DNA from 3 places in the Pradoshia sp. D12 genome. Region 3 is predicted to be linked to each of the others. Evidence: riboswitches for the same ligand, from Rfam matches in the RefSeq annotation. Region 3 holds a riboswitch; each other region holds the start of a gene.
The links. Region 3 has a riboswitch for S-adenosylmethionine ahead of F7984_RS12990 (methionine biosynthesis PLP-dependent protein). Riboswitches for the same ligand answer to the same signal wherever they lie in the genome.
Positions count from the first base shown of each region.

Region 1: it holds a riboswitch for S-adenosylmethionine, as region 3 does, so the genes downstream of both, F7984_RS10760 (bifunctional homocysteine S-methyltransferase/methylenetetrahydrofolate reductase) here and F7984_RS12990 (methionine biosynthesis PLP-dependent protein) in region 3, are expected to answer to the same signal.
Region 2: it holds a riboswitch for S-adenosylmethionine, as region 3 does, so the genes downstream of both, F7984_RS16520 (O-acetylhomoserine aminocarboxypropyltransferase/cysteine synthase family protein) here and F7984_RS12990 (methionine biosynthesis PLP-dependent protein) in region 3, are expected to answer to the same signal.

Region 1 covers NZ_CP044545.1:2,263,253-2,265,523, reverse strand. Annotated here, with positions in the region: gene F7984_RS10765 (class I SAM-dependent methyltransferase) at 182-778, opposite strand; SAM riboswitch class I at 903-1,004, shown strand; gene F7984_RS10760 (bifunctional homocysteine S-methyltransferase/methylenetetrahydrofolate reductase) at 1,099-2,271, shown strand, end outside.
Region 2 covers NZ_CP044545.1:3,413,650-3,415,920, forward strand. Annotated here, with positions in the region: gene F7984_RS16520 (O-acetylhomoserine aminocarboxypropyltransferase/cysteine synthase family protein) at 1-731, opposite strand, end outside; SAM riboswitch class I at 819-927, opposite strand; gene F7984_RS16525 (thioredoxin family protein) at 1,205-1,486, opposite strand; gene F7984_RS16530 (toprim domain-containing protein) at 1,461-1,856, opposite strand; gene gcvH (glycine cleavage system protein GcvH) at 2,027-2,271, opposite strand, start outside.
Region 3 covers NZ_CP044545.1:2,712,166-2,714,436, forward strand. Annotated here, with positions in the region: gene F7984_RS12990 (methionine biosynthesis PLP-dependent protein) at 1-942, opposite strand, end outside; SAM riboswitch class I at 1,126-1,230, opposite strand; gene F7984_RS12995 (M42 family metallopeptidase) at 1,364-2,271, shown strand, end outside.

The DNA.
Region 1 (2,271 bases), 450 kb from region 3:
TGTACCAGGGAGTATCCAGCTCTCTGGTTTTTTAATATATGTGTATATGTTTATAATATACCCTAAATAATAGAAATTCAATCAAAACTGATGGAGGAGCTTATGGTTTTTATAGGTTGAAAAGGGTCAGATAGAAAGAGTGTCTAAGCTTGAGTGGAATTTCTAATATTCATAAAAAGGGCTATTTGATGGCTGTGACATTTATAGATAAGCACGGTTTGAGTGGTTTCGTTTGAACCTTAATAGAGTTAAAGCCTGTATTAGTTAGCACCTCTCTAATCTCTTCGGCAAAGGCATGAGCCTGTTCTTCGGTTGCTTCTTCCTGCCTTGGCTGCACGGTTATAGTCAGTTTTCCATTTTCTTTTAATAAAGAATGTATTTTTTGAATACAAGCCTCTTGATCTTCCCATAATGGATAGCTATTTACACTAAATATTTTATCGTACACCATTGGATTGGGAATCCCGAGAACAGTTCCATTAAACAAACGAAGCTGATTGCGGTTGAGTTGTTCTTGATTTCGTTTGCTCGCATTTTTCACCATTTCTTCTGATGGATCGACACCATCTATTTGGATGGTAGGGTACTTCTCAAAAAGCATGTGCATTCCTTCACCTGGGCCAAAACCAACTTCTAGCAGTGTGTCATTTGGGGTAATAGTCAATTGATCAAATGTCCATTCGTATAATTCCTCATTTTCATAGGCCATTATTTTACCTGCAATCTTTCCGAGGACACCAGTTGGATTTTTAAACTGATTCGTTATTATTTCCTTCATCTAACATCACTCCTACCCCATACATACCCAAAATACTAAATCGTTAACTCTTTTGGATTAATTATCAAAATAGATTGAAATAACTGAAAATTTATAGTAAATTAAGTAAATATATAATTTCATATTCTTATCTAGAGAGATGGAGGGACTGGCCCGTTGAAATCTCAGCAACCTGGATGGTAATCCAAGGTGCTAAATCCAGCAAGCAATGCTTGAGAGATGAGAGACCTTAGGAAAGAGGGCTTTCATGATGAAAGCTCTTTTCTATTAGTCTGTTTTCCTCATCAGAGACATTAACCAACTAATTAGGGGGAAAGACAGTGAAACTACTGGAAACGTTAAATGAAAAAATTCTAGTCGCAGATGGGGCGAGTGGAACACTTTTATATTCATTTGGAATTGATAGTTGCTTTGAAGAGCTTAATTTGACAAACCCCAATCAGATCAAAAAGATGCATAGAAGTTATATTGAGGCTGGTGCTGATGTGATTCAATCGAATACATTCGGCGCAAATTTTCATAAATTAAAGCGCTATGGTCTCGAAAGGGAAGTTTCTCAAATTAATAGAGCCGGAATGAAAATAGCGAAAGATGCGGCTGATCCAAACACATTCATCATCGGCACGATTGGCGGCTTGCGGAGCTTTAGGAAGTCAGAATTAACACTAACTGAAATTAAGGGATATTTCGATGAACAGCTGACCGCTTTATTGGAAGAAAATCCGGATGGAATTTTACTTGAAACCTATTATGATTTAGACGAATTATTAACGGTAATAGAGTCGGCTAGAAAAATGAGTGATCTTCCTCTTATTGCGAATATTTCTCTGCATGAAACAGGCCTTTTGCAAAATGGTATGCATGTCAGTGAGGCGTTTTCTCTTATGAAAAAAACAGGCGCTGATGTGGTGGGCATCAATTGTCGGATGGGTCCTTATCATATGATTCGCTCATACGAAGAAGTACCTTTATTGGAAGATACCTATTATGCGGCGTATCCAAACGCCAGCTTACCTGATTTATCAGATGGAAGATATGTCTATTCGACAGAAGCGGATTATTTCATTAATAGTTCAAGGCAGCTTGTGAAGCAGGGGGTCCGGCTGTTAGGTGGATGTTGTGGTACAACTCCTGCCCATATTCAGGCCATTCGTAAAGGAATCGAAGATCTTCATCCTGTAAAGGTGAAAGATTTTGTAGCCAAGCCGAAGCATCAGCCTATATCATATGAAATCATTCAATATAAACGAAAAGGTCCAGATACAATTTCAGGTAAGGCAAAAAAACAAACGACGGTTATAGTTGAGCTGGACCCGCCAAAGACGTTCGGCCTGGAGGAATTTTTAATAGGAAGTCGCTACTTATTAGACTCGGGTGCCGATGCGATTACACTCGCGGATAATTCATTGGCATCACCGAGAATATCCAATCTTGCGGTAGCTTCTATTTTACAATCAAAATTAAATACGGTGCCTCTTGTTCACTTAACTTGC
Region 2 (2,271 bases), 700 kb from region 3:
TCGGGTTCAGTAAAGCCCGGAAATTTAGATGAATTCCAGTCAAACTTCCCTCCATCGACTATGACCCCGCCTAATGTGGTTCCATTTCCAAGCAGCCATTTCGTAGCTGAGTGTACGACGATATCCGCTCCAAACTCAATCGGACGGGATAAATAAGGAGTTGCAAATGTATTATCAATGATTAACGGAATTCCAGCTTCATGAGCAATTTCCGCCACCCGTTCAATATCAAGAACCTGCAGGCTTGGATTTCCAATCGTTTCTCCAAAAATAGCTTTGGTCTTTGATGTAATCGCTTCTCTAAAATTTTCAGTGTCACTTGGATCCACGAACCTTACGTTAATACCATACTTAGGGAGAGTATTGGCAAATAAATTGTAGGTTCCGCCGTATAGAGTGGACGCAGAGATAATTTCATCACCTGCTCCCGCAATATTTAGGATTGAGAGTGTTATAGCTGCAGCACCACTTGATACCGCTAAAGCTCCAATGCCACCTTCTAATTCTGCTATACGTTCTTCGAATACACTTGAAGTTGGATTATGGATTCTAGTATAAATATAGCCAGTCTCAGCTAATCCAAATAAATCCGCAGCATGATCTGTGTCTTTAAATAAATAAGCATTCGTCTGGTAAATCGGCACGCTTCTCGCTCCAGTTACCGAATCCTGCTGCAATCCTCCGTGTATACCTACTGTTTCAAACCGATACTTCTTTTCTTCATTTGCCATTCTACATCTCTCCATTTCATTTTAAGTAGAGAAGTGAGTAAATGAAAAAACCTCTTCACATAAGAAGAGGCAGGCATTTTCCATCTCTCCTTATCTCCCGGATTTATTTGTATCCGCAGGAATTGGCACCGTGTATTATAAAAATACCGGTTGCCGGGCTTCAACGGGCCAGTCCCTCCACCTCTCTTGATAAGAACCAAGTATTAAGTTGTTAAAACTATAGCATATGGAAAAATATGAGTCAATTGATTATTCAGAATTTTCGAATTAAATAACGAGGAGCTTCTTTTACTATAATAAATGCCTCCAGTTAGCCACTTAACAATCGTCTAATCGGTTGAGATTACAGGCTATTATAGAGAATTCTACAAATCAATTAAAACTTCTGACATAGACAGCGTAAAATAGAAACAGCACCTTTAAAAGATTCTAGTTAAATATTCATCGACATATTTCCTGAGAAATAACTGCTCTTATTCTGTAATTCTCTTTAATTGATCAACAAGATAGGGAACTGAGTGGAAGGCATAGATTTTCTCGATTAGCTGGTTATCCTTGATTAAAATGAGGCATGGTACACTTTGAATTTGATATTCTTCTGCAAGTTCCTTAGCATAGTTAAGATTGACTTTTTCCAAAGAGGCATTTGGGAGGACTTCCTTTGCAATATCAAGCATTTTACCTGCTAATTGACATGTTCCGCAAAGAGGAGTAAAAGTATAGATCGCTTTATTTATCGTGGTTTGATTGTTCATTTTTCATTACATCCTTCATTTGTTTTAAAAATTCGGCTTTTACATCTATATTGGCTGCCAAAAGAACCGTTGCTAAATGATATCTTGGCGCATTAGCAACTTCACGGTATGTACGATCAATATATATGTGAGATGCATTTGGCATTTCTCGTCTTAACTGTTTTCTCAGCTTTTCTCCGGATTCATCTGCATCAGCCAAAATATACACGTCTCTCTGTTCAAGTTCGTCTACTAATTCATCCATTTTCGATAGACTGATGGTTCCATTTGTACATCTTATATCGACAGATTCGTTAAGTACAGATTGTATTTTTTGGCGGTCGGTAGAACCTTCCACAATAATTACTTTCTCACTTTGAGCATCCTGCATGATTGATCACCTTTTATTAGGAGAGTACGTTCTATGTGATTGGACAATTGCCTTCGTCTTTTTCATTATATGTATCTTACCCTAACATAGTGGAAAGTAACAATTGATCTAAAAACATAATAAAAAGGAAAGAAGCTGACGAATGACCCCAAACTTCTCCCCTCTATTGACTACTCTTCTTTAGTCGCTGTTTCGTATTGGCCAGCATCCATTAATTCATCATATTCGCTGATTTCGGATGGTTCAACAACTACCATCCATGCTTTTTCATATGGAGATTCATTAACATATTCTGGACTATCCGCTAATTCTTCATTTACTTCAACAACTGTCCCACTGATTGGCGCATACAATTCAGATACTGTCTTAACTGATTCTACACTGCCAAACGGTTCATTACGGGTCAATTGATCAC
Region 3 (2,271 bases):
TAAACTTTCTACTCCACCCAGACTTTCAGCAAAAGATATGATGCGAAGGCTTTTTAAAAATGGATTGATCCATTCCTCTGATTTCAGCCGGAACGATATCATCCCCCCTTTACCAGGATAAAGGACATCTGTCACTTCTTCTCTTTCTCTTAAAAATCGGCTGATTATCTTAGCATTTTCCTCATGCTGCCTCATCCTTAGGCTCAATGTTTTCATTCCCCTCATCACAAGCCAGGAGTCAAATGGCGGCAGTACAGCGCCTGTTGCATTTTGATATTCTTCTAGGCGCGCACCAACCTCTTTACTCTTTGAGACAATTAATCCAGCCAATACATCATTATGTCCTGCTAAATATTTGGTGGCACTGTGGACAACAATATCTGCTCCCTGCTCAATCGGTCTTTGCAAAATGGGTGTATAAAACGTATTATCTACAAGGAGCAGTAGATTGTTAGATTGGGTCAGTTGAGCAATTTCTTTAATATCCATTTCCTGCATAAGCGGATTTGTCGGTGTTTCTATAAAGAAGGCCTTCGTATTTTCCGTAATGGATTCAGCGAAATCTTCATATGTATGGCAATAGTTAAATTTGATGCCATACGTCTTCCATATTTGCTCAAATAACCGATATGTCCCTCCATACAGATCGGCAGAGACGGCTATTTCATCACCTGGAGAAAATAAACATAGCAATGAGTGAATGGCAGCCATACCTGAACTAAAGGCAAATCCCTGTTTACCACCCTCTAGCTCGGCAATTGCTTCCTCTAATAATTTTCTGGTTGGGTTTCCTGTTCTTATGTAATCAAACCCTGTTGATTCCCCTATTCCGTTATGGCGATAGGCTGTGGAAAAATAAACTGGCGGATTAACAGTACCTGTTTGTGTTTCACTTCGATTGCCTATTTGAGCTAAGAGTGTTTCGATTTTAACTGTTGTCATATGTATGACCCCTCTCTCTTTATTAATCCCCGAAATACAGTTACTCTGATTTACCTTCATCCGGCTCTAATTTGCCATCAAAGTTACGAATTACTTACATCCACTCATTTTCCCAGTGAATAAAAATATGCTTAAAAACGAAAAAAGTCTTCAAGAAGAAGACTTTTCATTAGAGTGAGTCCCTTCTTATCGGCCAGGAATGATTGTTCCTGCAGGAATTAGCACCTTTCCATATTGGCGGTTGCTGAGACTTCACAGGGCCTGTCCCTCCATCTCTCTTGATAAGATTTTTCAGAATATTTATTTAACTATAAATTTACAGTCCTACTGCTAAAAAAGCAAGTTATTTCTGCCTTTATTGTCCAACTTTTTAACAAAGGTATATAATAAATCTATACATAAAAAGGAGTGATTCGGAACCATGAAAGCCAATGGCCAGGAAATTTTCCAGTACATAAAAGACCTTGTATCCATTCCAAGTCCGAGCGGCTATACAACGGAAGTAATTGATCATGTAGCACAGTTTTTACAATCTCAAGGAATACCTGCAGTAAAAACAAATAAAGGTGCCCTATTGGCAACAATCAAGGGACAGGATGATTCAAAGCACCGTTTTCTAACAGCCCATGTAGATACATTAGGTGCTATGGTGAAAGAAATCAAACCAAGCGGGCGTTTAAAATTATCGATGATCGGCGGATTTCGTTGGAATTCTGTTGAAGGCGAATATTGTAAAATCCATACAGCTGAAGGTAAAACGTTTACAGGGACGATTCTTTTAAATCAAACTTCTGTCCATGTTTATCAGAAAATGGGAGATATTAAACGCGAGGATGCAACGATTGAAGTTCGAATTGATGCTGTGACAAAAAGCAAGACGGATACAGAAGGTCTAGGTATTTCTGTAGGTGATTTTGTTTCCTTCGAGCCCCGTGTTGAACTGACAGACAATGGATTTATTAAATCCCGTCATTTAGATGATAAAGCGAGTGTCGGCATACTGATGTATATCATTAAACAGTTAAAAGAAGAAGGCATCACTCTCCCCTATACGACCCACTTCTTAATTTCAAATAATGAAGAAATAGGCTATGGCGGAAACTCCAACATTCCTGCTGAAACTGTTGAATACCTGGCTGTAGATATGGGAGCAATTGGAGAAGGACAATCTACGGATGAATACAGTGTTTCCATTTGTGCAAAAGATTCTAGCGGACCCTATCATTATGGCCTGCGTCAGCATTTAGTCGAATTGGCAAAGCAACACAAGATTGATTACCGTGTAGATATATATCCTTTTTACGGATCTGATGCTTCTGCTGCCATCCG